Metabacillus sp. B2-18: one gene and its partner. The protein of the gene in region 2 interacts with the protein of the main gene of each other region in a pairwise test. Links are inferred from orthologs where the notes say so. Each region holds a gene or a part of one and is shown on either strand. Other genes may lie near its edges.

Region 1 (14,982 bases), 1.4 Mb from region 2 along the record:
TGGTAAAAATATTCCTAAAAATGTTAATACCGTACTACCAAAGGCTAAAAAGGTATAAATAACAGCCGATTTTAAAATTGGAAGTTTTTTAGCAAACCCAAGTTTGTAAACAAGAATCGATAAAAATAAGATTGTTAAATATAACATCCACATCCCAAGCTTCGGGTTATCGACAACTTGGTACAGGCTAGGAAAAAACGAAAGTCTTTCTGAAACATCCATCATGTCCCCTCCTCACAAGTTTACTTGCTAGTTACTAACTGTATAAAAACTCTAATTATATACTAACACATAAATTGTTACATCATTTTAGTAAATTGGAGTCTAGTTATGTTAGGTTACCATCCATCCACAAATTGAACTATGAACATTACTTTAAGTGAAAGGCTGATTCTACACAATAGAATCAGCCTTTCAAATTAGCTTTCAAATTACATGCCAGCTAGTTTTTTCTTTTTAGCTGCTTTTTCACGTTCATTTTTATCAAGAATTTTCTTTCTCAATCGAATCGATTCAGGAGTTAACTCACAATATTCATCATCATTTAAATACTCAAGGGCTTCTTCTAATGACATAATACGAGGTTTTTTCATTGTACTCGTTTGATCTTTAGTAGCAGAACGAATATTTGTTTGTTGTTTCATCTTACAAATATTAACAACAAGGTCATTTTCACGAGTGTGTTCTCCAACAATCATACCTTCATATACATCAACACCAGCTTCAACGAAGATCACTCCACGGTCCTCAACACCTTGAATACCGTAAGTTGTAGACTTGCCATTCTCCATTGAAACAAGAACACCTTGGCGACGTCCTCCTACTTTACCAGGTTGCATTGGCTGGTAGCTGTCGAATGTGTGGTTAATGATACCAAATCCACGAGTTAAAGACATGAACTCAGTTGAATATCCAATTAATCCTCGAGCAGGTACATTAAATATTAAACGTACTTGACCATTACCGTTATTTATCATATCAAGCATTTCACCTTTACGAGCTCCGATAGATTCCATAACAGAACCAGTGTGCTCTTCAGGAACATCAATTTGTACACGTTCTACTGGTTCACATCTTACTCCATCAATTTCCTTAACAATAACCTCTGGTTTGGATACTTGTAATTCATATCCTTCACGACGCATGTTTTCAATTAAGATTGATAAATGAAGCTCTCCACGACCAGAAACAACCCATGCATCTGGTGAATCTGTTGGATCAACACGTAAACTTACATCTGTTTGTAATTGAGCTAATAAACGCTCTTCAATTTTACGTGCTGTAACAAATTTACCTTCACGACCAGCAAACGGACTGTTATTTACAGCAAAAGTCATTTGTAATGTAGGCTCATCTATACGTAGAATAGGAAGAGCTTCCTGATGTTCAGCTGGACATACTGTCTCACCAACATTGATATCTTCCATACCTGATACTGCAACAAGGTCCCCTGCGACAGCTTGTTCTACTTCAACACGTTTTAATCCTTGGAAACCAAAAATCTTTGATACACGGAAGTTTTTAATTGAACCATCAACTTTCATTAATGAAACTTGTTGTCCAACCTTCATTGTTCCACGGAATACGCGTCCAATCCCGATACGACCTACGTAGTCATTGTAATCTAACAAAGCTACTTGGAATTGAAGAGGCTCTTCTTTGTTATCAACTGGTGCAGGAATATGATCTACAATAGCATCAAATAATGAAGCCATGTTTTCTTCTTGTTCAGCTGGGTCAGGACTTGTACTTGCTGTACCATTAATAGCTGAAGCAAACACTACCGGGAATTCTAATTGATCTTCATTTGCATCAAGCTCGATGAATAAATCTAACACTTCATCGACTACTTCTGATGGACGTGCAAAATCACGGTCAATCTTGTTTACGACAACAATCGGTGTTAAGTTTTGCTCTAATGCTTTCTTTAATACGAAGCGTGTTTGTGGCATACACCCTTCATAAGCATCAACAACAAGTAATACACCGTCAACCATTTTCATAATACGTTCAACTTCTCCACCGAAGTCAGCATGTCCTGGCGTATCCATAATGTTAATACGTTTGTCTTTATAGTTTATTGCTGTGTTTTTTGCAAGGATTGTAATTCCACGCTCACGCTCAAGGTCGTTTGAATCCATTGCACGTTCAGCAACTTGCTCGTTCGTACGGAATGTTCCAGACTGATGTAAAAGTTGGTCAACCAAAGTTGTTTTACCGTGGTCAACGTGGGCAATAATAGCAATGTTGCGAATATCATTTCGAAGTTTCACAATTTCATCTCCTAAAAATATATAATAACCAAAGAATGAGAGGCTATCTAAATGGTTTTAAAATGCTCATTCCTGTAGTATTCTGAGTTAATACTTTCATTATTTCAAAATCACCTTCGATATTATACCATAAACAATCTAGAAAAGCCGAATGATTTTAAGTAAACTATAAGAAGTAATCAAAAATTAGGCAAAGCCATGGTTGGGAGCTGTCATTTTTAATGAAACAAGGTAAATGGATTTTTCTTGTATTAGCTGTATTAGCAGCCCTTTTTATGATTGGAATTGGAGTGGCCGTTGGTGAACGAAGCATCCTGGGAATTATTTTAGCCATCATTGGTCTAAATGCTGTAATGGCTACTGGTTTTATTATGAAAAAAAGAATGAGAGAAAAAGGCTTAATATAAGATCCTCTCCTTTTCTCTAGAAATTAAAGAAACTCGCCACCTTCGGCGAGTTTTCTTTATAATGGCTTAACAGAGATCATAAATTTTTTATGAGTTGTATCATCCTCTTCAACCTTAAATTGCTCAAATCCACATTTCCCAAGAAATAGAAGCCAGGAATCTCTCTGAATAGGACACCCCGCAAATATTGCTTTATGGCCATTATCACTTAAAACCATTCCGATTTCATTCAGTATGGCTTTTCCATATCCTTTTCCTCTAAAGTTTTCATGAACAATAATCGTACCAATCCAAGGCTTCTCGTTAGCTGGAGACCATTCCAAAACATATGATATACCTATAAGGTGATTTTCATCCAACCATACCCTCCAATCACCGTTGTACATTTTGTATGATGATAGGTATTCAGTAATGTCTTCGACTTTACATTCTTCCTCTTGCCATTCTAGACTTGTCCTAACTAAATCCATGAAAAATGGATAATCACTAGTTTCAAGTATACGAGATGTTAATTTTGTCATTTTACCAAAAATTCTTTAAGGATATATTGATGTAATGATTGTTCACCAATAAAAAAGCTATTCTTATTTAATAGATCAAGTTTTTCTCCTGATAATGTTGATGCGTTTGCACCAACTTCCTCTAGCAGAACCAAACCCGCCGCAAAGTCCCAAGGTGCCAATCTCATCGTCATATAAGCATCTAAACGTCCCGCTGCAACATATGCACATTCAAGCGCTGCTGATCCATAAGACCTTGTACCACGTACCCTTTTAACAATAGGGGTAATTAATTGGTGATCGAACCGTTTATTCTCTGTTACCCACATCGGACTTACACTTAATATAGCTTGCTCGATTTTCACTTCATCACGTTTAGGCAAAGGTAACTCATTCATATAAGCACCCTCTCCTCTAAAAGCATGATAAAGCTCTTTATGTACAACATCATAGATTAACCCTATGTAACCAACACCATCTCCATATACTCCTACAGATATAGCGAAGTTTCTTTGCTGATGGACAAAATTCATCGTGCCATCAATTGGATCAATAATCCACACGACTCCGTCTAAACTTTCCACCTTATCACCATATCCCTCTTCACCAAGGATTTTGTGATCAGGGTAGGTTTCTTGAATTTTACTTATTAAATATTGTTCTACTTCTTTATCCATATTTGTAACCAAATCATTTGGGTTTGACTTGTACTGTATAGAAAGGGCAGAATCAAAAGAGTTTCTTATTAATTCACCGGCTTCTTCCACCCACTGTTTTGCCCTTTGATCTAATTCCTTCCAGTTCGTCATTAAGCAACCTCATTTCTATGTAATAAATCACCATTTCTATATTAAGCATACTGTATGGAATTAACGGAAATCAAGTATCTGACACTTTGTCGCGCAGATAAAAACGAACCTAACCTAAGGTTCGTTTGTAGATATTCTTCTCTACTAAGCTTGAAGTTTCATCCACTCTTTTCTTAACTTTTCTAGTTTTTGCTTACACTCTATTTTTTTCTTTTGATCTTTATTCTGCATAGCTTCGTAAAGGGAGGCTAATTCGTAATCGAGTTCGAGTCTTAACACCCCAATACGATTGTTAATCATTTTCTGACCACTCGTTTTAACTATTTGTTTCATTTTTTACCGCCCCTTTCATTTCATCTTTTTTATAACAAGGTAACCAACAAAGCGATTTCAAAGAATCATTTAATGTTTTAATAGTTTTTTTATATAATATGTGATCGTAAAAAAAGTTGGAACCAATTAGACAAAATTGTGTATTTACCTAATCTATACCACCAAATTATTTTTTAAAACTTTAAAAAGAGAGTATCAAGAATGTATGTTCGGGTAGTTTTAACTAGTAAATAATCAATCGTTTTTAAGGTAAACTTAAGGAAGACATATAACTGGGAAAGAGGACGGAAATTGTTTATAATAATTATAAATTAAAATTAGATATAAACTAGGAGGAACTTTGATCGATGAAGTTTAATGGGTTCACAAATGAAGATTTTGAAACATTTACAATAGATGGTCTGGATGAACGGATGGAAGCAATTCGAGGACGTATTCAACCAAAATTCCATGAGTTAGGACAAGCTTTAACAGATGATCTTGCTTCTTTGCTGCAAAAAGAAATGTTTTTACATATAGCAAAGCATGCAAGAAGAACGGTAAATCCACCTAAAGATACATGGTTGGCTATTGCGGATAATAAACGTGGATATAAACAGCATCCTCACTTTCAGGTTGGATTATTTGATGACCATCTTTTTATTTGGCTGGCATTTATTTATGAATTACCAAACAAGGAAAATATTGCAAAAAAATTCTTAGAACATCTTGATAAAGTTGTAGATATTACACCAGAAGAATACTATGTTTCTTTAGATCATACAAAGAAAGATGCTAAGCCACTTCAGGAAACTGATTTAAAAAAAGCTTTAGAAAGATTTAGAGATGTAAAAAAAGCGGAATTTCTTATTGGTCGTCATTTCCGAGCGGAAGACCCAATTGTACGAGACGGAGATAAGTTATATAAAGTCATTCGTGAAACATATGAGACATTACTTCCTCTTTATAAGCTGTCGTTCGATAAATAAAAAAAACAAATCGTTTGTGATAACAAAACGTCCAAAGTACTTTTACTACTTTGGACGTTTTGTTTCTTACATTTTCAATAAATGAACTTCTTCAGCATCTTTTGCTTTTTTGATCACGCGATAGGATGAATAACCGCTCACTTCTTCAAACTCATTGCATATTGTCTTTTCTTCCGCCTTGCTTGGCACAATCTCTTTAAATCTTCGATATGCTGTCATTAGTACTGTCCGATCGATTCCATTTTCATATGCTTTCTCAATACATTCAAAAAAATGAATCACATCAACTGTTTCTTCTGTGTTCCAGTCTAGAGAAATAGGATATTGATATTCCATGTATAATGCCTCACTTCCACTGTGTCTATGAACATTATGTCCATTCTTTACGGATTGTTTCTGCCTCTTTAGTAATTCGACTAACTAGCTCTTGTACAGAAGGTATGTCTGATATTAACCCCATTACTTGCCCTGCCCATGCAAACCCATCATTAATCTTACCATCATATATGTATCTTTTGTTAGCTCCTCCACTAATATAAGTTTTTAATTCTTCATACCCACCAGAATTCTTTTCAATTTCTAAGATTCTGTCTGTCCATTCATTAGCAATTGCCCGAGCAGGTGCTCCAAGTGACTTTTTAATAACAACTGTGCTGTTTTCATCTCCATTAATTAATGCTTTCTTATAAACAGGGTGTGCATGAATGCATTCTTTCGTAGCAATAAATCTAGTGCCCATTTCAATTCCTTCAGCTCCTAAGCTTAAAGCAGCCATTAGCCCTCTACCATCAGCAATCCCACCTGAAGCAATAACAGGTATTTTGACAGCGTCGACTACTTGAGGAACAAACACCATAGTACCTACATCTGTTCTTCCAAGATGTCCCCCGCCTTCTTGTCCTACTACCATTACAGCATCTGCACCCAACTCTTCTGCTTTGATTGCCTGCCGTTTTGCTGCTACTAAGACCAGTTTTTTTATTTCCGTGCCTTTAAGTAAATCAAAAATAGGACTGGGATTTCCACCTGTCATAGAGATCACTGGAACATCTTCCTCTATCGCTACTTGTACTAGCTCTTCATATCCTTTTCCATGTTGGCCGATTGCAAAATTCACGCCAAACGGTTTTGATGTTTTATCACGTATCTTTTTAATTTCATCACGAAGTGCATCAGTTGTTCCAAGTGACATAGCTGTAATTTGCCCTAACCCACCAGCATTTGAAACAGCTGCAGCTAAATCTGAATAGGCTAAATACGCTAACCCCCCCTGTATAATTGGATATTGAATCCCCAAAACATCAGTTACTCTTGTTCTCCAATTCATTTCTTCCCCTCCTTTATTAAATAACTATTCTAGACTTGCTAATTTCTCCCTTCTATCTTTTTATTTAATCTTTTCTGTTGACTGACTTTATTGATAGCGATATAATTCATTTGTTTTATGTCTAATAATAACGCAGATTTCGACATAAACTTATGTAATACAAGTAAAACTTAAAAGTATCGGATCTCATACATAATAGACGCTAAACATCATCCGTTGCTTTTGATGTCTTAAAAAACACAATAATATCTTTCAAAAAAGAAGGTGGGAACAACTTTGTCACAAAAAGAAACACCATTGTTCACTGGTTTAATTGAACATGCAAAAAAAGACCCTATTCAGTTTCATATTCCAGGACATAAAAAAGGAGCAGGGATTGATCCTGAATTTAGACAATTTATTGGTGATAACGCCTTATCAATCGATCTAATTAATATCGGACCTTTAGATGACCTCCATGCCCCTAAAGGAATGATAAAAAGAGCTCAAGACTTAGCAGCGGAAGCATTTGGTGCAGATCATACATTTTTCTCCGTTCAAGGAACGAGTGGTGCCATTATGACGATGGTTATGACTGTTTGTGGGCCTGGAGATAAGATTATCGTTCCTAGGAATGTTCATAAATCCGTTATGTCTGCCATTGTCTTTTCAGGCGCAACACCTATTTTCATTCACCCTGAAATTGATAAAAACCTCGGTATTTCTCACGGTATAACAACGGATGCTGTTGAAAAAGCACTTGAACAACACCCTGACGCAAAAGGTGTACTTGTAATAAATCCTACCTATTTTGGGATTTCTGCTGATTTAAAGAAAATCGTTGAAATTGCTCATTCATACTCAGTTCCAGTTTTAGTCGATGAGGCACATGGTGTGCATATACATTTTCATGAAGATTTACCTTTAAGTGCAATGCAAGCAGGTGCCGATATGGCCGCAACTAGCGTTCATAAACTAGGGGGTTCAATGACCCAAAGCTCTGTATTAAATGTAAGAGAAGGACTTGTATCACCACAACGTGTTCAATCCATTTTAAGTATGATGACAACCACCTCAACTTCGTACTTGCTTCTTGCTTCACTTGATGTTGCAAGAAAACGATTGGCAACCGAAGGGCATGAACTTATTCAGAAAACGATTGAGTTGGCTAATTATACGAGAGATAAAATAAACGAAATTCCTAACATATCTTGTATAGGTAAAGAAATATTAGGTACTAAAGCAACATTTGATTATGACCCAACAAAATTGATTATTCCAGTTTATGAACTTGGTATTACTGGCTATGATGTTGAAAAATGGCTTCGAGAAAAATACCTAATTGAGGTAGAATTATCTGATTTGTACAATATCCTTTGTATTATTACACCTGGGGATACGAAAAATGATGTTGATACATTAATTAAAGCATTAAATGAGCTATCTTCAGAATTTAAGGCAATGAAAGAGCAAGGTGATGTAAAAGAACGCATTTTATTACCTGATATCCCAGTACTTGCGCTTACACCGAGAGATGCATTTTATTCGGAAACTGAAATTGTGTCCTTTGAAGAATCCGCAGGTAGAATTATTGCAGAGTTTATCATGGTTTACCCTCCAGGTATACCAATTTTCATTCCAGGGGAAATCATTACTGAAGAAAATTTAACATATATTAAGAAAAACTTAGAAGTAGGTTTACCAGTTCAAGGTCCAGAGGATCCTACACTTAACAAAATACGAGTGATTAAAGAACATAGAGCAATTAGATAACCCCCCCTTTTTGGGAATTCTAAAACGTATTTTAAGTACAAAACAAAGCTCAAGTACCTATACAAGTACTTGAGCTAATTTTTTCAGTACAATTTTCCAGTACTGAATTTAATAGTCAATCTTCCCTTTTATATATAACCCCTTTTATTTGACCTTTACTGAGCTTCGTTGCTGGTTTTGGCTACAACAATCATTATGACTACATTTACCATATAAAGTTGTCACTTTTTCTCCTTCTACATGACCGATTGTAGAGCTGCAGTGCTGACATACGATTGTTCCCATCTCCATACCCCTTTTCACTCTAGATAATTAAAACTCTTTAATTCTCCTAATCTCTGAAAGCGTTTAATTAACTCGTTATACCCATAATAATATGTCACATTTAAATAGTCAATAGTTAATTGTATAACACATTCATATGTGAATTATTTAAAGTATTTGTTAATAGGGAAGTATATTTTTAGTTAGAGAAGAATACGTATAATCTAGATAAAGTGATTATTACATTCTTAAGTAACAATTTTTATTCACTAATGTTTAGATAAAAAAAGGTCACTCTTTTTCAAGGAATAGAGTGACACATTCTAACGATTATTACCTAATATTTTATTCTCTTTTTTGCCTTTTCCAATTCATTTAATATAGATTGATAAGTGTTTTCCGATAGTACTGTTGAGTCATTTTTATAAGCCTCCACTAACAGCTCAAAGTCTTCAATCGCAGTTGAAGTGCGATGAAAAACTGATTCAGGCATTCTTACACATACATTACCTCGCAGGATACGTATTGTATAATTTTTTGGTTCTTTTGAAACAGCTTGATCCAGCATTTTCAAACCATCTAATGCATATTTTTTCTTATCTTTAGGGATTGGGGTATCTCTCGCTAAAAGTGCTGTAGCACTTCCGTAATATCCTAATGATTCTATGTGATTTGGTTTTTCACTTGCTAACGTTTCAAATAAATGATATGCCTGCTGTGCAGCTTTTTTATTTCCTTTTACACCTTTATGATAAAGATCAACAGCCTCATTAAAACGAAGATTCCATTCTGTATTATTAGCCATAAATAGCCTCCTATTTTTTAAGTTATACGAACAAAGAATTAATCCTCAATACGTATTCCTTTTTCAGTCAAAAACTCCGAATAAAATAAACTTTCATCTTCCTTAGCAAGTTCAGACCAAATTTCTTTGGCTTTATGAACAAAATATTTTTTCTCATAAACAGTTCCAAGATCAGCTAATACCATTAAATATTGACTTTTGGTTATATCAATATCTGTGTTACTTTGATACATTTTAATAACTGCTTCAAAATCCTTAATTATCTGATCACTACAACGAAAGAAAGTATCCGGAAGGCTAAATTGTATATAGGCTCGATGTAGAAGAAGTTGAATATACCTTGGATCATTGATCGGAATTGATGTATTTAGTTTCTTTAGCCCTTTTATAGATTTACTAAAGACCTCATAAGGATCCGAGAAGAATCGACCCAGTAAGGTTAACGACGCGGAATAATAAAACTTTGCTACCGGGCAGCTGCTATATTCTTTTTGAATGAATTCCCATAAAGCCAGTGATTGTTTTGCTGCCTTTTCATTACCGTTCACACCAATATCATGAAGTTTTAATGCAGTTTCATATAATTGTTCCTTTGGTTTTTCCATTATTTCATCAAGTATTAGCTCTTCAAATGAAAAGACGTTAATTAATTCGTTGGCTTTGGTAACAATCTCTTTATTTGATGAAAATTCAACAAGTTTATGCCATTGTTTTACTGCTTCCTCTACCATATCTAATCGAACAAAGCATTCTCCAAGCCTAAGTAGGATATCTTCATAGATAGCCAAAGAAAAAATAGTAGGATCTTTTTCATACTGAGCTGATAAATATTGAAAATCACGTGCTGCAGTTGAAGATCGAAAAAAGAAAAACTCTGGCAATCGATAACTTTGCATCGCCCTCCCATATCGTATTTTATAAGTTGTAGGATATTCACTTACAAGCTTATCTAATAGATTTGCAGTCTTATAAGCATTTGTGAATAATTCAACCATACCGGCAAAACTATGACTATTTTTAATTGAGTTCAAATGAACATTGTAAGCTTGTAAAATTGGATTATTAGAATCTTTATCCATTAATCGTGAGACTTTTTTCATCACCTTAAGTAAAGAGACCTCATCACTACAAATTGCCATAGTATATAAAGAATGAATTTCATCATTAATAGGGTCATTTATATTAGCTACTGGTAAAGATTTTAATTTGCTATTAAACTTAGGTATTTGATATGAAGAATCTATATCTAATAATTTATTTGCTACCTCCGTGGCTTCTTCTATCTTACCTAAACGTTCATACGCAGTAATTAAACTCTTCATTGTTTCAATACATAGTGTTTGTGGAATTCCATAAGAATTGCGTTCATACATGTTTATAATACATTCAAAATCCTCAATTGCTGTTTCCGTTCTATGAAATCGACTTTCAGGCAAGTTATTGGCAACATTCCCTCGTAATGTTCGAATTAATGCATTAGAAGGATCTTTTAATACCGCTACATCAAGCAACTTTAGACCTTCATTTGCATATTTCCCTTTCTCTCTCAGATCAAATGTATCTCTTGCTAGCAAAGCCTTTACTGATCCAAGATAAGCCATTAATTCCGTATTATTGGGATCATCTCTTAAAAGTTCCTCAAAAAGACGATGTGCTTCAATACCTGCTTTTTTATCTCCCTTAATTGCCTTGTAATAACACTCTACACCTTTATCAAACTGTTCCTCCCAATATTCCTCTAAATTTTCATAAGAATTCATGGAACATATCAAACCTCCAATCAACATTCGTATTTTAAAAATACAGTGATAATCTATGATTTAAAACAGAAACAAGTGTCAGAAATATAGAAAAACTATAAAATAGTCTATATTTTTAACAAAGTAAATGTAGAGATATTCAAGGCTTACTAGACGTTATTGGATATTATTGAAATTTCCTTTATGCATCATGGATTGTCGTATAGATTTACCTTAGGTTGGGTAAAGATACTGATGAACCAGAATATAACCATTTATCCTGGTTTGCGATGCATTTTAGTTTAGTGCAGGGATGGGTATTGGTTTAGTGTTCTGAGGTGTTTCTGAACCCACTCATCATTATAGTGGTCTACCAACTGGTGAAGGCTTTACAGATCAATCAGGAAGGGATGCATTGCGCTACTCTTTTTTTCATTAAGGTTTACATCCCTGGGCTATTTATTCAGCTATGATAAAGTTGATGAAAAATTGGGATTCTAATTAATTTTATTTCTGTATTTGGCGACTGTTTTTGGAGTAGCCACTTCTTTAGGCTTTTGGGGCTGCTCAAATAAGCGGAGGTATTTCTTATTTATTTAAAGGAATTGAGAAATAACTTTACAACTCAAATTACCATTATATTAATTGTAACTGTCTTATTTATGTTATCAGTACAAACTGTTCTTAATAAAGGAATTAAATATTTAAGTAACTTAAACGTAGTATCGGCGCTCTGTTTGCAGTATTAGATCACTTTCTTTTGCAGTGAATATAATCCTAATTGTTTTCTCATTATTAAAATCATTGCAACAAGAAAATATTGTTAAAAAGTAAAATGGGTACCAATATGGTACTCATTTTTTCAATCCGAAATAAACAAAATAATTTGATTTGCAATAGCAAATAGCAGGAGAGAAAAAAGAGAAAAGTATATCGCATTTTTCCTCGCCTTTATTAAAGTATAGGCAATTAAATATGAAAGATAGAAAAACATGACCAATAAGATAATTTTTGCTAATAAGCTATCTTTTTTTGAAAGCCATTCTATCACGCTATAGCTACTCCACAAAAGGAGATGAGTAACAGAAAGCAAGCTCCATGTTTTTTTCATTTCATCCTCCCCCTTTATCAATTCTTATGCAAAAATATAAGATTCTTTCAGGGATTTTGAAACTTAATCTTAATTATTTGTATAGAAACTTCATTATATTTTTCATTTATGTAACAAATAGATGACAATAGGAAGAAAATTGAATTATTATGATAAAATGTGTTTAATTTAGATACATATTTTTGAATTTTATAAATGAAATTCTGACATAAATAATTATTTTGTTCTATTTTATTCTATTAAAAAGAGGTGGACATGGATGAAAAGATCAATACTTATTGCCTTCATCATACCAGTCATTGTTCTTTCTTCATGTGAAAATTTGCTGTTTTCAGAAGGTCCCTTAAATGAAGATATTCCACAAGACAAACAACTAGTGTTTTTTTCCGATGATGAAAATATTCAGCGTGAAGCAGTCTATTATGATGCCTTATTGGACATTAAAAAGAATTTCCCAGAGGAATTTGAGAATATGAAAATAATCTCAGAGAAAACAGATCATAATCAATTCGAAATTGAAACTTTTCCTTCGCTTCTTGTTATTGATAAGAAACAAGTTTTAGTACAAATCGAAGGAACCGTCGTATCAAAAGAAGATATATTAGAGCCTGTTTCAAGCGCTCTATCGAAATAGAAAAAAATACATGCAAAAAGGCTGACTTTAATAGTCAGCCTTTTCTTTATTATTTTACGATATGGATTGGACTACCAATTGCAACTTCAGCAGCTTCCATTGTGATCTCACCTAATGTTGGGTGAGCATGAATTGTCATTGCAATATCTTCTGCTGTCATACCAGCTTCAATTGCTAATCCTAACTCTGAAATCATGTCTGAAGCACTTGGTCCAGCGATTTGTGCACCAATTACTAATCCATCTTCCTTACGAGTTACAAGTTTTAAGAAACCATCAGTATTGTTAAGTGATAACGCACGACCATTTGCAGCAAATGGGAATTTAGAAGCATTCACTTCAATGCCTTCTTCTTTTGCTTGAGCTTCTGTGTAACCTACAGAAGCTAATTCTGGCTCAGAGAATACAACAGCAGGAATAGCTAAGTAATCAATCTCTGCTTTTTCTCCAGCAATTGCTTCTGCAGCAATTTTACCTTCATAAGAAGCTTTATGAGCTAAAGGTGGCCCCTCAACAATATCACCGATTGCATAGATGTTTGGAATGTTTGTACGGCATTGTTTATCAATTTTGATAACACCTCTATCCGTCATTTCAACACCAACTTGCTCTAAACCAAGTTCATCAGTGTTTGGACGGCGTCCTACCGTAACTAATAAGTAATCAGCTTCAACAGTTTTTTCTTCACCGTTTACTTCAAATGTTACTTTAACACCGTTGTCTGTTTCTTCCACACCTTTTGCCATTGCTTTTGTGTGAATTTCAACATTTCCTTTTTTCTTTAGGTTACGTTTAACAATCGCACTCATTTGTTTTTCAAAACCAGCAAGAATTTCGTCAGCAGCTTCGATAAACGTTACTTCAGTACCAAAATTAGCATACGCTGTACCAAGCTCAGTTCCGATATATCCGCCACCGATTACAACAAGCTTATTAGGAATTTCCTGAAGGTTTAATGCACCTGTAGAATCTAATACACGCTTAGAGTATTTGAAAGCAGGGATTTCAATTGGACGTGAACCAGTTGCGATAATTACATTTTTAAATTTGTAAGTTTGTGAAGACGTTTCGTCCATAACTTTTACAGTTTCGTTATCAACAAAGTATGCTTCACCACTAACTACGTCAACTTTATTACCCTTAAGTAATCCAGCTACACCGCCAGTTAGTTTTTTCACAACACCTTGTTTAAATTCTTGGACTTTTGAAAAGTCAACAGTTACGTTTTCAGCTTTGATACCCATATCTTCAGAGTGTCTAGCTTCTTCATAACGGTGTCCAGCAGCGATTAGCGCTTTTGAAGGAATACAACCAACGTTTAAACAAACCCCTCCAAGTGTTGCTTTTTCAACTACTGTTACTTTTTGTCCTAGTTGTGCAGCGCGGATTGCTGCAACGTATCCGCCTGGACCTGCTCCTATGACAAGAGTATCTGTTTCAATTGGGAAATCTCCTACTACCATCGATTACGCCTCCATTAAAATTAATTGTGGATCGTTAAGTAAACGCTTGATGTGGTTAAGAGCATTTTGAGCTGTAGCACCATCGATCATTCTGTGGTCAAAGCTTAATGATAAAGCAAGAACCGGAGCTACAACAATCTCTCCATCACGAACAACAGGTTTTTCTGCAATTCGTCCAATACCTAAAATAGCAACCTCTGGGTGGTTAATTACTGGAGTGAACCATTGACCACCTGCAGAACCAATGTTAGTGATTGTGCAAGAAGCACCTTTCATTTCATTTGGTGCAAGCTTACCTTCACGCGCTTTTGTAGCAAGTCCGTTAATTTCATCAGAAATTTCAAACACAGATTTGCGCTCTGCATTTTTCACAACTGGTACTAGAAGACCTTTTTCAGTGTCAGCAGCAATACCAATGTTGTAATAATGCTTCTGAACAACTTCTTCTGTTTTGTCATCAAGTGAAGTATTAAGTACAGGATACTTTTTAAGTGCTGAAGTAAGAGCTTTCACTACGTACGGTAAATATGTTAACTTAATACCCTGCTCTGCTGCAACATTTTTAAATTGTTTTCTATGAGAAACTAAATTTGTTACA
Region 2 (15,187 bases):
TTAGAGCTTCATCCTCATGTTACTTTTTTAGTTGGAGAAAATGGAATGGGCAAATCTACTCTATTAGAAGCTATTGCCCTTGCAATTGGGTTTAATGCTGAAGGTGGTTCGCTTAACTTTAACTTTTCAACTTATGATTCTCACTCTGAACTAGATCACTACCTTAAACTAATTAAAGGGACTGTCAAACCTAAAGATAGCTTCTTCCTTCGTGCTGAAAGTTTTTATAACGTGGCTTCAAGTATAGAAGAAATGGATAGAGAAGGTGATGCTCCTCATGTTATTGATTCTTTTGGTGGTGTTTCGCTTCACGAGCAATCACATGGCGAATCTTTTTTTGCTACCTTTATGAATCGATTTCGCGGACAAGGCATTTATTTATTAGATGAACCAGAAGCGGCCCTTTCCCCATTGCGTCAGCTATCAATGATCACAAGAATTGATGAGCTCGTCAAAGATCAATCTCAATTTATTATTGCTACCCATTCACCGTTGATTATGGCCTACCCTTCAGCAAAGATTCTTGAATTAACCGAAGATGGAATCCATGAGACCACACTTGAAAACACAAATCATTATTCAATAATGAAGCAATTTTTTACAAATAAAGAAAGACTTCTTCACCACTTATTTCATGATGATCCCCATTAAAAGAGAGATCTACTTTGTTGCAGATCTCTCTTTTTTCTTATCTTTTTTGAATTTCTTCCATCAACAGCTTGTTTACCATTGGTGGGTTAGCTTGACCTTTAGTTGCTTTCATAATTTGACCAACTAAGAAACCAATCGCTTTTTGTTTACCGTTTTTGAAGTCATCAACAGATTGTGGATTTGCATCGATTGCTTCGTTTACAAATTTACGTAGAGTTTCATCATCAGAAATTTGTACTAAGCCTTTATCTTTTACAATCTGTTCCGGATCTCCACCGTTTTCAATTAGCTCCTTGAAAACCTGCTTCGCAATTTTTGAAGAAATTGTCCCATTTTCAATGAGTTTAATCATACCAGCTAAACCTTCTGGTGTAAGAGCTACATCGTTTAGTTCTTTTCCTTCAGCGTTCAGATAGGCAGAAACTTCACCCATAACCCAGTTTGAAGCTTGTTTTGCTTCAGCACCAACGGCCAATGTTGCTTCAAAGAAATCGGACATTTCTTTTGTCATCGTTAATACTTGCGCATCATATTCAGGTAACCCCAGCTCATCGATATAACGTTTACGACGTGCGTCTGGAAGCTCAGGAATGGAAACACGAATTCTTTCCTTCCACTCATCATCGATGTAAAGCTCAACAAGATCTGGTTCTGGGAAGTAACGGTAATCATCAGAACCTTCTTTTACACGCATTAAGATTGTTTTCTTTGTTGCTTCATCATAACGGCGTGTTTCCTGTTCAATCACACCACCTGAACGAAGAACCTTTTCTTGACGCTTTTCTTCATATTCTAATCCTTTTTGAACAAACGCAAAGGAGTTTAGGTTTTTAAGCTCCGTTTTTGTTCCGAATTCTTCCTGACCAACAGGACGAAGAGAAATGTTTGCATCACAACGAAGTGAGCCTTCCTCCATTTTACAATCAGAAACCTCCGTATACTGGATGATTGCTTTTAGCTTTTCTAAATAAGCATATGCTTCCTCTGGTGTACGGATATCTGGCTCAGATACGATCTCAATAAGTGGTGTTCCTTGACGGTTTAAGTCAACTAAAGAATAGCCATCATTTGAGTGAATCAATTTACCAGCATCTTCTTCCATATGAATACGAGTAATCCCGATACGTTTCGTTTCACCATTTACTTCAATATCAATCCAGCCGTTTTCACCGATCGGTTTATCAAATTGAGAGATTTGATAAGCTTTTGGGTTATCTGGATAAAAGTAATTTTTACGATCAAATTTTGTTTCAGTCGCAACCTCACAGTTTAATGCCATACAAGCCTTCATTGCGAAATCAACTACTTTTTTATTTAAAACAGGTAAAACACCAGGATACCCTAGCTCGACAACTGTTGTATTTGTATTTGGTTCTGCACCAAAGTGGTTAGGCGCACTTGAAAAGATTTTTGAATCTGTTTTTAACTCAACGTGAACTTCAAGTCCTATGACCGTTTCATATTCCATTATTTTCTCACCCCTTACAATTCAGGTTTTGCTTTATGATGATCTGTTGCTTGCTCGAACGCATGTGCAACGCGGTAAACTGTGCTTTCATCAAAATGCTTTCCGATAATTTGTAATCCTAGTGGTAATCCATTTGATAAGCCACATGGAACAGAGATTCCTGGCACACCTGCTAAGTTAACAGGAATAGTTAAAATATCGTTTGCATACATTGTCATCGGTTCTTTAACGTTTTCACCAATTTTAAACGCAGGTGTTGGAGTAGTAGGTCCAATAATTACATCATATTTTTCAAACACATCTTCAAAGTCTTTTTTAATTAATGTACGAACTTTTTGTGCCTTTTTATAATAAGCATCATAGTATCCAGAGCTTAATGCATATGTTCCAAGCATAATACGACGTTTTACTTCATTACCGAAGCCTTCTGCACGGCTTTGCTTGTATAATTCAATTAAGTTCTCTGCGTTATCTGAACGATGGCCATAACGAACACCATCAAAACGAGCTAAGTTGGCAGATGCTTCTGATGAAGATAATAAATAATAAGTTGCCAGTGCATATTTAGAATGTGGTAACGATACCTCTTCCCATGTTGCACCAAGTCCTTCTAATACTTTAAGAGCATCAAGTACAGATTGCTTTACTTCTTCGGTTACACCTTCGCCTAGGTATTCTTTCGGCACAGCGATTTTTAAGCCTTTTACATCACCTGTTAGAGAAGACAGAAAATCTGGTACTTCTACATTTGCTGATGTTGAGTCCATTTCATCAACTCCAGAAATGGCTTGTAAAAGAAATGCGTTGTCTTCAACAGAACGTGTTACAGGTCCAATTTGATCTAGTGATGACGCAAATGCTACCAAACCAAAACGAGACACACGTCCATATGTAGGTTTTAAGCCAACAACTCCACAAAATGCTGCAGGTTGACGAATGGAACCACCTGTATCAGATCCTAATGAGAACGGAACCTCTCCTGCTGCAACCGCCGCCGCAGAACCACCACTTGATCCCCCTGGAACAGTTTCAAGATTCCATGGATTACGTGTTGGCTTTATGCTAGAGTTTTCTGTTGAAGAGCCCATTGCAAACTCGTCCATATTTAATTTTCCAATTGTAACAGCCTCAGCATTTTGAAGATGCTTTACGACTGTTGCATCATAAATAGGATCAAAGTTTTCTAAGATTTTACTTGCACATGTTGTGCGTAGACCTTTCGTAACGATATTATCTTTTACACCGATCGGCATACCAAATAATAACCCGAATTCATTTCGGCTATCTAATGCTTCATCTAATTCTTTCGCATATGTACGTGCTTGATCTTCATTTAACGCAAGAAACGCACCAACTTTATCGTCAACTTCTTGAATTCGTTTATAAGATTCGTCAACTAAATCAGAAACAGTGATTTCTTTTTTATGTAAAAGTTCTTTTAATTCTGATATTTTGTGATCAAAAAGTGCCATGCTTGTCCCTCCCTTATTCTAAGATAGATGGTACACGAATATATCCATCTTCATGATCTGGCGCATTTTTAACAACTTCTTCATTGTCTAAACCTTTTTTCGGAACATCTTCTCTCATCACATTTTTCATGTCTAACACATGAGATGTTGGTTTCACATTTTCTGTATCTACTTCGTTTAACTGCTCAGCAAACGTAATAATGGCATCTAATTGCTTGGCAAAAAGCTCTGCATCATCTTCAGTAATGGCTAAACGAGCTAAATTTGCAACGTGCTTTACTTGATCTGTCGAAATTCTAGACATCTTTCCTCTCACCTCCACAAAATCGTACAATCACAATACTCTGATGATACCAAATGAACATATATTTAATCAACAATTGTAGAGAAAAGCAACCACAGTTGGGGCAAAGTTGTCTCCTCGTATTTTTATTTACCAATTTTCACGATTTATTTGCTGTTTCTTTAAATGTTTTATTTGACGTCTCTTAAGAGTTTATTTGCTGTTTTAGTACTTTTATTAGCCAAATTCCTAAATATAATAGTTTTTCGACAAAATCGCCACGTCACAAACAAACCGCTAGCACCATGCTAGCGGCTCCTCAATTATTCAATCTCAATCTTCTTCGGCTTCTTTTTATCTAGCTGAATCTTCAGCAAGCCATGTTTATAACTAGCCTTCATATTTCGTCTCAATACATAATGAGGCAATGATACACTTTGAACTCCACCGACGTTCCTGTCTTGATGGCTTTGTTCTTTTACTTCAATTACCACATCGTCACCCCGAATTTCTACATTAATATCTTCTTTCGGCACACCAGGTAATTCAGCAAGAATATTGAAGTGTTCAGATGTTTCCTTAACATCAACTGAAAAACCTGCTGTTGATGCTGTTTTACGAAACGCATCATCAATGGAATCTAAAAGTGTACGCTTTGGACGACTTTGAAAAAACTCATTGATCATCCTCATCGGATCATTATTCCTCATGGCACACCCCTCCTCAAATTATCATTACTATATCTTATGAAGCATTGAGGAATTTGCCCCTATTAAACAATAACAAAAAGTAGGAGCCTGACTGAGGCCCCTACTTTTTCATGAAATTTATGCTTTTGCTTGTTCGAACTCTTCTTCAATTTCTTTAGAAGGAGCTCCTGTCGCTAAGCTGACAACTAGGACAGCAATCCATGCTAAGATGAAACCTGGTACGATTTCATAAAGGCTAAATGAAATAGCCCCTGAAGTCGTTAATTGTTTCCATACTACAACTGTAACTGCTCCTACGATCATTCCAGCCAATGCTCCCCAACGATTCATTCGTTTCCAGAAAAGGGAGAGAATGATTACAGGACCAAATGCAGCGCCAAATCCTGCCCAAGCATAACTTACTAAATCTAATACAGAGCTGTCTGGATTTGAAGCTAGTAAAATAGCAATCAATGCAATAGCCGCAACTGAGATACGACCAACCCATACTAGTTCTTTTTCAGAAGCTTCTTTTCTTAAAATAGATTTATAGAAATCCTCTGCTACAGCACTTGATGATACTAATAGCTGTGAATCAATTGTACTCATAATAGCAGCTAAGATCGCAGCTAATAGAATACCAGATACCCAAGGATCAAATAGAACTTGTGTGAACATAATGAATACTTGCTCTCCATCCGCAATTGGAGCATCCGCAAAGTAAGCGATACCAGCGAATCCTGTGAAGATCGCTCCGAATAAAGCAAATACCATCCAAATTGTACCGATCATACGTGCTTTTGGTACATCTTTTTTAGAACGTAATGCCATAAAACGAGTTAAAATATGAGGCTGACCAAAGTATCCTAATCCCCATGCAAGTAAAGAAATAATCGCTAATGCTGACATACCCGAAAATGCATCAAGATAAATTGGATCAATTTCACCAACTGAGCTTACTGTTTCACCCCAGCCACCAAGCTTGTTAACCGCAACAATCGGTACAACAATTAATGCTAAGAACATTAAAATTCCTTGAATAAAATCAGTCCAACTTACCGCTAAGAAACCTCCAAGGAATGTGTAGGAAATGATAACAATTGCACCAATCCAAAGTGATTGTGTATAAGATAGGCCGAATGAAGCTTCAAACAACTTCGCTCCCCCAACCATACCTGAAGAAGTATAGAACGTAAAGAATAACAAAATAACTAATGCCGAGATAACACGTAATAGCTTAGAGCCATCTTTAAAACGATTTTCAAAGAAATCTGGAATTGTAATCGAGTCGTTAGCAACTTCTGTATACGTACGAAGACGTTTTGCAACGAATTGCCAGTTTAAATACGCACCAATTGCTAAACCTACTGCAATCCAAATTTGATTCATACCACCAGATGCATAAACCGCACCAGGTAAACCTAACAGTAACCAACTACTCATATCCGATGCACCGGCACTAAGTGCTGCAACACCAGGTCCAAGTCGTCTACCACCTAAAACATAATCTGAAAGATTACTAGTCATTCTGTATGCAGCGATCCCGATTCCTAACATACCTACTAAATAAATGATAAATGTTACTAAAACACCTGTTTCCACTAATTCCTCACTCCCTTTCTGTAAAGTTTGTAATGATTGATAGTGCCACTAATGCTAACATTGGGACAAATAACCAAAACCACGTTGCTCCAGATAATGCATGTTCCATGAATGCTTCACCTCCTAAATGAGCTATCACCAAATCCTTATGCAGGCTTATGCAATTTCATGATGAATGAATAAAAAGAGTTTAATAGGACAACTACAGGCAAAACTCGTATAATATGTTAACATAGTTTGACAAACCGAACAAATTTTCCGATTGGGACAAAAATGGGAAATGAATAAATATTCATAAAAGCGCATTAAATAGGCAGAATATCCTACTATAGATTATATCTATTCATAAAAATTTATAAAATTAAGTTCGCAAAAGTCGAGGTTTTGCACATGATTTTTGATGAGAATTGTCTATCTCGTTCCTAATTTATTTAGATTTATAGGTGGATTTTTTTCACTTTTTCCTTTTTTATTGAATGGGGTTTTTTTGAATTTCTGGAGGAAACTCTCCATTCATGATAAAATTGGACAAGGATAATTTCCGTCAGGAGTGATATCGTTGAAAAAATTTTTAATTGGCTTTGGTGGGTTATTAATCCTGCTTGGAGCAGGCGGTATAATAAATCATGTATCCATGGCATTTAAAGCTGTAGAGGAAGAAAGAGAGATGTACGGCGGCTCTGTTCAATTTATGCTGTTACAATTGATTGGATCTCTTGGACCATATTTAACTTGTTTAGTAGGCGGTGGATTAATTATTGCCCTCGCTGCGTTTATTATGGAGTACCAAAAGCGTAGTGAGCTTACCTCCGAACTTATTAAAGCTCTTTCAACACAAAGACAAGCCCCTATTGAAGAAACCAGATCGAACAACAAGCAAATAAAGCCACAGTTGAATGAGGAAATAAATGAGGCTGTTGAATATGAACCCTATACTCAACAGGAGAACGGTGAAGAACGCCTTTATTGGAATGGGTAAAAATATAGACAATTAAAAGGGGCGTCCAGAGAAATGGACAGCCCCTTTGTCTTTTATAGCATTTCGGATGTTGTTTTTGCTTGCATATGAAGAAGTAAATAATCTGGTCCACCTGCTTTAGAATCTGTTCCAGACATATTAAATCCACCAAACGGTTGATAACCAACAATAGCACCTGTACAACCACGGTTAAAATAAAGGTTTCCAACATGGAAATCTTCTCTTGCCTTTTCAATATGCTCCCGATTATTTGTTAACACTGCACCTGTTAAACCATAGTCAGTATTGTTAGCAATTTCAAGAGCATGGTCAAAATCCTTAGCCTTACAGAATGCAACAACAGGGCCAAAGATTTCTTCCTTCATAAGGCGTGCATTTTCATCTACGTCGGCAAACACGGTCGGCTCAATGAAGTAGCCTTTTGAATCATCCCCTTTTCCTCCTGCTACTAGACGCCCTTCTTCTTTTCCAATCTCAATATAACTCATAATCTTATCGTAGGCTGCTTGATCAATAACAGGTCCCATATTTACAGAACGATCTTTTGTTTCTCCGACTGAAAGATTTTTAGTAAGTTCAATTACTCTGTCTAACACGGGTTGGTATACATCTTCGAGAATGACAGCACGAGAACAAGCAGAACATTTTTGTCCAGAGAAGCCAAAGGCAGATGCCACAATGGATTGTGCAGCCAATTCTAAATCAGCTGACTGGTCTACAACGATCGTATCTTTACCACCCATTTCTGCAATCACACGCTTGAGCCATTTTTGCCCTTCATGTACTTTGGCCGCTCGTTCATAAATTCTCACACCTACATCTCTAGAGCCTGTAAAGCTAATAAATCTAGTACGAGGGTGATCAACTAAATAGTCACCAACTTCCGAACCACTTCCAGGTACATAATTAACAACACCAGCAGGTAAGCCAGCTTCCTCTAAAACCTCAATAAACTTTGCCGCAACAACAGGAGTTGCACTTGCAGGCTTCAACAATACCGTGTTACCAGACACAAGAGCTGCGGCTGTCATTCCTGCCATAATAGCAAAGGCAAAATTCCATGGAGAAATCACAATACCAACACCAAGTGGTATGTAATTAAATCGGTTGTATTCAATTGGGCGACTTTCTACAGAAATACCATCTTTTAAATCTAGCATTTGCCGTCCGTAATATTCCATGAAATCAATGGCTTCCGCTGTATCAGCATCAGCTTCATTCCAAGGTTTCCCTACTTCTTTTATTAATAATGCGGAAAACTCATGCTTACGTCTGCGAACAATAGCTGCTGCACGGAATAAAATGTCCGCTCTCATTTCAGGCTTTGTTTTACGCCATGTGTTAAATGTTTGATCAGCAATTTGCATCGCTTGCTCCGCATGTTCTTTCGTTGCCTTTGAGACGGTACCTACCACTTCCTGCTTATTTGCCGGATTTACTGAAACAATTTTATCTTTTGTTGAATAGCGCTTTCCACCAATCACTAAATCATAATCATTATTTAAATAAGATTTAACAACATGAAAGCCGTCCTCTAGTGCCTGTTTATTTTCTTCTACAGAAAAATCAGTAAACGGTTCGTGCTTGTAAGGTACTACCATATTCCTTCGCCTCCTAAGAGAAAATAACCTGAAAGTTATCGGACCAAAAAAGAATAGTTAAAAACATTTCCATGCCTTTAACCATTCATGCTTCATTCGTATGCAGCCATATATATAGAAATGATAAATACATCAAATCTATTTTCAAGCATAAAAAAACAAGCTAAGAGCACATCTTAGCTTGTTTTTTTATTTATATATATGAACTGTTGGAGTTTCTTGATTTGGTTCTTTTAGAACAAGAGCTTCTTGATCAGAGTTGGACATGATATTCACTTCAAGCGAAATGTAATCTGGGAAGTAATCCATTACCTTTCCTGTAACAAATTGGGTAAAAGCAACAACCTCAGCTTTTCCATAGAATTGCATTGGAATTTCAATATCCAAGTAGTTTAATTCACCATTTTTATAAAATGCTTTTCCGATCACCCCGGTGTAATTAGGGAAAAACTCTTCAATATCCTGCTTAAATCGGTTAAACATTTGTGCATCATCACGATAAACGCTTGTTGCTTCTGTTGATGGGAAAAAGTAATATTCTTCATCAATTTCTTCCCATTTACTTAAAGAATTGCTACCTTGTTTTACTACGTTTTTAGCAATAAAGTTACCGGGTACAATCGAGGATTTTTCTTCTTGCTCATATAAAGCAATTACAATTGGAACATTTTCTAATCCTTTTGTTTTTCTTACTCGATTAATAACTTCCTGTGCTATTTCGTTCCCTTTAGATAGTATTTCTTCTCTACTAATTTTATGCTCTCTAGCATATCCATCTTCTTGTTTAAAATAGTAAACAGAATTCATTGCTAACCCGATCACAACGCCGCCCAATTCCACTGTATCGTCTTTACGAATTAAGTAGTTATGCTCAAGCATGTGAGCTAAGTAAATTGGATTTTCTTTATTTTTTTGTTCCAGGTTGTCAGTACCCTCAGGAAGTGCTGGATTTAGGCCAAGCTCTATATATTCCTTATCATCTTCTTTGGCTTCGGCCTGGGTCTCTTCTAATTTTTTTCCTGTTAACTTTCTTTTTAACCAGCTGTTAATTACATCACCTTTTAAGTACTGTCCCTCTTGATATAAGTACTCCTTTTCAGTTGGGAATGTATCTTGCGCCACTCTCATTAATCCTGTTTCAAATTCATCAATATCCAGGCGTGTGTTTAACTGCTGTGAAACAAGTCCTCTCGCTTCCCCTGGTTTGAAAGGTAAGATCATTCTGTAGTAACTATCTGAAATATTATATTTAGGGATGATCGCTGTTTCCTTTGATTCATCCTCCGTTTCCTGCACGATTTCCTCTTGCTCTCCAAAATTAGGTGCACAGGCAGTTAATAGAAACACGCTTGTTAACACCATGAATAGTTTCTTTTTCAATTTAAGTCCACACCTCTTATTTTATACATTTCGCTAGGACTGTTTGTTATGATGACTGACCCTCGTTATCTAATTCTTCTACTAGTCTGTTTTCATCCCATACTTCAATCTTTAAGTCTTCCGCTTTCTTAAGCTTGCTTCCTGCTGCCTCACCTGCAATAACAAGATCTGTGCTTTTACTAACACTTCCTGTGACTTTCCCACCTAAGGCTTCAATTCTTTCTTTTGCTTCATTCCTTGATAATTGCTCTAGCTTTCCTGTTAGAACAATTGTTTTTCCAGCAAAATAAGAGTCACTATCCTCAGGCTTAACTAGCTTCGTCCCTTTATAGGCTGTATTAACACCTAGTGACTGAAGCTCACTAATAAGATGCTCCACATCAGGATTTTGGAAGTAAGTTGTAATAGCATCCGCCATTTTTTCACCAATTTCATTTATGGCAATTAGCTCTTCCAAAGTTGTTTGTTGAAGATTTTCAATCGTCTCATATTGTTGTGCTAAAGTTTTCGCTGCTTTCGCTCCAACATGGCGAATCCCCAACCCAAAAAGCAGTCGCTCAAGGGAATTTCCCTTTGATTGTTCAATCGCATTTAATAGGTTATCTGTTGATTTTTCACCCATTCTTTCAAGTTGAAGCAATTGTTCTCTTGTTAGTCGGTATAAATCAGCAACATCTTTAATTAATCCCTCTTGAAACAATTGAGCAACAACACGTTCTCCAAGGCCATCAATATTCATCGCATTTCTTGAAACAAAGTGAATTAACCCCTCTTGGATTTGAGCTGGACATTGAGGGTTTATGCAACGTAGTGCAACTTCTCCTTCGATTCGAACAAGCTCACTCTCACAGGCAGGGCAATTCGTCGGCATAGTAAAAGTCTGTTCTTCTCCGGTACGTTGTTCTACTAACACATTAACAACCTCAGGAATAATGTCACCAGCTTTTTTCACAACAACTGTATCACCAATTTTAATATCTTTTTCCCTAATCAAATCCTCGTTATGAAGAGAAGCACGTTGAACAGTTGTCCCCGCTACTCGAACTGGCTCTAAAATAGCCGTTGGTGTGATCACACCTGTTCTTCCTACACTTAATTCAATATTTAACAGCTTCGTTGTTACTTCTTCTGCAGGAAACTTATAGGCAACAGCCCACCGAGGACTTTTTGCTGTAAATCCTAATTCATCTTGTTGAGCGAGAGAATCCACCTTTATTACGATTCCATCAATATCATAGGGTAGAGAGGCTCTTTTTTCTTGAAGGTTTTCAATTAGAGAGATGACTTCGTCAATGCTATCACATTTTCTTCGCTCTTTATTTGTTTTAAAACCTTCTTTTTCTAAAAAGTCTAACGCTTCGCTATGTCTATCAATACCTGTTCCACCTAAATCCGCAATGCTGTAAACAAAAATGTCCAAATTTCTTTTTGCAGCAATTTTAGGGTCGAGCTGCCTTATAGACCCAGCAGCTGCATTCCTTGGATTGGCAAACGGCTCTTCTTCAAGCTGTAAACGGAGCTCATTTAATTTCTCAAAGGAGGACTTAGGCATAAATACTTCTCCTCGAGCCTCAAGAGAAACATTTGTTTTAAGTTTTAGTGGAATAGAACGAACCGTTTTTAAGTTTTCCGTTATATCCTCACCAGTTGTCCCATCTCCACGCGTTGCTCCTTGAACGAACAACCCATTTTCGTAGCGTAGAGAAACAGCCAAGCCATCAATTTTTAATTCAACAACATATTGAACATCATCACCAACTGCTTGTCTTACTCGTCGGTCAAAATCACGTAAGTCTTGGTCATTGAAGGCATTTCCAAGGCTAAGCATTGGTGTTCTGTGCACAACCTTTTGAAAAGAGTCAAGAACACCACCGCCTACCCTTTGTGTAGGTGAATCTGGTGTTTTCAGTTCTGGATAATCTGCCTCAAGCTTTGAAAGTTCCTGGATAAGCCGATCATATTCTGCATCCGAAACGCTTGGTTGATCAAGTATATAATATTCATAATTATACGTGTTTAATAACTCATGAAGAGCATGAGCCCTCTCTTGTGCTGATTGTTTATCCATTAAGATATCCAATCCTTTCTACCGAAAATTGGTTTGTAAATTACTACGTCTATTTTTAAACCCGATTAATAGGTGCAAATGCAGCTAATAGTCGTTTTATTCCGACTGGGCTTGGAAAAGCGATATCTAATTCCTTTCCTTCTCCGGAGCCTTTTACACTCACGACTGTACCAATTCCCCATTTTTTATGTTCAGCTTTATCACCAACAGCCCAAGAAAAAGCTTCTCCCCCTGTTGATGAAGGTGTGACTACAGGTCTAGATACAGGTGGACGCTTTTCTTGACGTTCTTGACGACGTGCTGCGTTGAAGGATGAAACAGATTTCTTTGCTTGTTCGTTCAGATTTTCAATTAATTCACTTGGAATTTCTCTAATAAAGCGAGATTCTGGATTCATATTCGTCTTACCAAATAACGTACGCATTTGAGCATTCGAAAGGAAAAGTTCCTGCTCTGCTCTCGTAATTCCTACATAGGCAAGACGGCGCTCCTCCTCCATCTCATCTTCTTCCATTAAGGAACGACTATGAGGGAAGACACCTTCTTCAAGTCCGATTAAAAAGACAACAGGGAATTCAAGACCTTTTGCAGAGTGAAGCGTCATTAATACAAGTGCATCACTTTGCTCCTGCTCTTCTTCATCTAGTTTATCAATGTCTGAAACAAGTGCTAAATCAGTTAAAAAGGCAACAAGACTCTTATCATCATTTTGTTTTTCAAAGGTTTGAGTAACAGATAAGAACTCATCGATATTTTCTAAGCGACTTTGTGCCTCTAACGTTTTTTCCTGTTTAAGCATTTCTCTATATCCGCTCTTCTCAATAATTTCTTCAGCAAGCTCTGTTACCGACAGATAATCCTGCATATTCCCTAGATTTCGTATCAATTCACGGAAATCTGTAAGAGCATTGATTACTCTTGCGCTCACACCAATTTGCTCAATTTCCTCTAAAGCCCGAAAGATTGATAAGTCATTGTCTATTGCATAATTTGCGATTTTATCAAAGGAAGTTGAACCAACACCACGTTTTGGCACATTTATAACACGAGCTAAGCTAATATCATCATCTGGATTAGCAATTAATCGAAGGTAAGCAAGTAAATCTTTAATCTCTTTACGATCGTAGAACTTAATACCTCCAACAATTGTATAATTCAAGTTCGACTTCAGCAAAACTTCCTCAATAATACGAGATTGAGCATTTGTACGATATAAAATCGCAATGTCAGAAAGCTTTCTTTGACCTGAATCAACTAACTGCTTAATCTTTCCGGCAACAAACTGCCCTTCGGCTGATTCACTGTCAGCACGATAATAGGTGATTTTGGAGCCCGGCTGATTCTCTGTCCATAGATTTTTAGCTTTACGGTTAGAATTTTGTTTAATCACTTCATTCGCCGCTTGTAAAATTAACTGTGTAGAACGATAGTTTTGTTCCAGTAAAATCACATTTGCTTGAGGATAATCTTTTTCAAATGAAAGAATGTTAGCAATGTCAGCACCACGCCAGCGATAAATCGATTGATCCGAGTCACCAACAACACATAAATTTTGAAAACGAGCAGCTAATAGTTTTACAAGCATATATTGGGCTCTATTCGTATCTTGATACTCATCAACATGTATATATTGAAATTTTCGTTGATAAGATTCAAGCACTTCTGGTACACGTTGAAATAATTGAATGGTTGTCATAATGAGGTCATCAAAATCTAGCGACTGATTTTTACGAAGCTTCTTTTGATAATCCTTATAAATATCGCTAACAATTTGTTCATAATGACTACCCGCTTGTTTCTCAAATTCTTCTGGTGTAATCAGTTCATTTTTGGCACTACTAATGGACCCTAGTAAGCTTCTAGGATCATGTTTTTTCGGATCAAGGTTTTTCTCTTTTAAAATGGTTTTAATAACTGATAATTGATCTGTCGTATCAAGAATAGAAAAGTTACGATTAATTCCCATTCTGTCACTATCACGACGTAAAATTCTTACACACATTGAGTGAAAAGTAGAAATCCAAATTTCATCTCCGCCAGAACCGAGGATCCCTTGAATTCTCTCTCTCATCTCTCTTGCTGCTTTGTTTGTAAACGTAATCGCTAGTATATTCCACGGAGCTATTTGCTTTTCTGTCATTAAATAAGCAATTCGATGAGTTAATACTCTTGTTTTTCCACTTCCAGCTCCAGCCATAATCAATAAAGGACCATCTGTTGTTTTTACCGCTTGTTGTTGCCTATCATTCAAACCTTCAAGTAACTGATTTGATAAAAATTGCAACCAGTCCACCACCCTTTTCTAAAACATATGTTCTATTTTATCGTCATCTCTATCATCATTCAATAATGCTGACGGAGAAATTTATTTTGCTTCTTTCACTGCATCAACCGTTTTTAGTGCTGACTTTAAGTCATCATAGATCACATTCCCTACGACTACTACATCAGCATATTTAGCAAAGTTTTTAGCTTCTTCTGGTGAGGTAATTCCTCCACCATAAAATAGTTTTGTATTGGTAAGTACCTTTTTCGTTGCTTCAACAACAGCAAGGTCCCCTAACATCCCACTGTATTCCAGGTAAAAGATTGGAAGATGAAACAGATTTTCCGCTACACGGGCATAAGCTTTTACATCTTCAATCGAAAGCTCGGTATTAGCATCTGTTAAAGCTGCAGCCTTACAGTCTTGATTTAGGATGCAATATCCTTCTACAATAATTTCATCCCAGTTCATGACATCTCCATATTCCTTCACAGCTTCTTGATGAAGGTCCATCATCCATTTCGTTTTACGACTATTTAAGACTGTTGGAATAAAATATAGATCAAAACCAGGAATAATAGATTCGGTTGTGGAAACCTCCAACACACAAGGAATAAGATAACGGCGAACCCGGGACATTAGGTTTAACACATTATCTTCTGTTATATTATCACTTCCACCAACTAAAATCGCATCTGTTCCAGACTCACATATTTTTTCTAAATCTT

The links.
Region 1: the proteins of pcrA (region 2) and lpdA interact in binary tests that used the Escherichia coli proteins (3 or more experiments, as listed by UniProt). The link is inferred for Metabacillus sp. B2-18 from one-to-one orthologs.

The regions. Positions count from the first base shown.
Region 1 is NZ_CP088245.1:1,753,056-1,768,037, reverse strand. The notes cover bases 12,179-14,982. They hold lpdA (dihydrolipoyl dehydrogenase), read right to left. Parts: upstream 14,385-14,982; coding sequence 12,972-14,384; downstream 12,179-12,971. Other genes in these bases: LPC09_RS08795 (dihydrolipoamide acetyltransferase family protein), read right to left, coding at 14,388-14,982; LPC09_RS08805 (hypothetical protein), read left to right, coding at 12,548-12,922; LPC09_RS08810 (hypothetical protein), read right to left, coding at 12,179-12,288. Also shown: LPC09_RS08880 (YlaH-like family protein), read right to left, coding at 1-225; translational GTPase TypA, read right to left, coding at 432-2,273; LPC09_RS08870 (DUF5325 family protein), read left to right, coding at 2,495-2,680; LPC09_RS08865 (GNAT family N-acetyltransferase), read right to left, coding at 2,737-3,201; LPC09_RS08860 (inositol monophosphatase family protein), read right to left, coding at 3,198-3,989; LPC09_RS08855 (hypothetical protein), read right to left, coding at 4,134-4,322; LPC09_RS08850 (YktB family protein), read left to right, coding at 4,670-5,290; LPC09_RS08845 (UPF0223 family protein), read right to left, coding at 5,357-5,626; LPC09_RS08840 (NAD(P)H-dependent flavin oxidoreductase), read right to left, coding at 5,661-6,617; LPC09_RS08835 (aminotransferase class I/II-fold pyridoxal phosphate-dependent enzyme), read left to right, coding at 6,894-8,369; LPC09_RS08830 (GapA-binding peptide SR1P), read right to left, coding at 8,514-8,654; LPC09_RS08825 (hypothetical protein), read right to left, coding at 8,971-9,438; LPC09_RS08820 (tetratricopeptide repeat protein), read right to left, coding at 9,477-11,198; more of LPC09_RS08810, read right to left, coding at 12,040-12,178. UniProt on the Escherichia coli protein: Lipoamide dehydrogenase is a component of the glycine cleavage system as well as of the alpha-ketoacid dehydrogenase complexes.
Region 2 is NZ_CP088245.1:323,662-338,848, reverse strand. The notes cover bases 11,864-14,872. They hold pcrA (DNA helicase PcrA), read right to left. Parts: upstream 14,478-14,872; coding sequence 12,249-14,477; downstream 11,864-12,248. Other genes in these bases: LPC09_RS01730 (heptaprenylglyceryl phosphate synthase), read right to left, coding at 14,559-14,872; ligA (NAD-dependent DNA ligase LigA), read right to left, coding at 11,864-12,193. Outside these bases: LPC09_RS01785 (AAA family ATPase), read left to right, coding at 1-651; Asp-tRNA(Asn)/Glu-tRNA(Gln) amidotransferase subunit GatB, read right to left, coding at 689-2,119; Asp-tRNA(Asn)/Glu-tRNA(Gln) amidotransferase subunit GatA, read right to left, coding at 2,134-3,591; Asp-tRNA(Asn)/Glu-tRNA(Gln) amidotransferase subunit GatC, read right to left, coding at 3,605-3,895; LPC09_RS01765 (Hsp20/alpha crystallin family protein), read right to left, coding at 4,198-4,584; sodium/proline symporter PutP, read right to left, coding at 4,702-6,165; LPC09_RS01755 (hypothetical protein), read left to right, coding at 6,725-7,144; pruA (L-glutamate gamma-semialdehyde dehydrogenase), read right to left, coding at 7,198-8,745; LPC09_RS01745 (CamS family sex pheromone protein), read right to left, coding at 8,935-10,125; more of ligA, read right to left, coding at 10,172-11,863; more of LPC09_RS01730, read right to left, coding at 14,873-15,187. UniProt on the Escherichia coli protein: A helicase with DNA-dependent ATPase activity. Unwinds DNA duplexes with 3'-5' polarity. Translocates on single-stranded DNA with 3'-5' polarity. Initiates unwinding more efficiently from a nicked substrate than double-stranded DNA.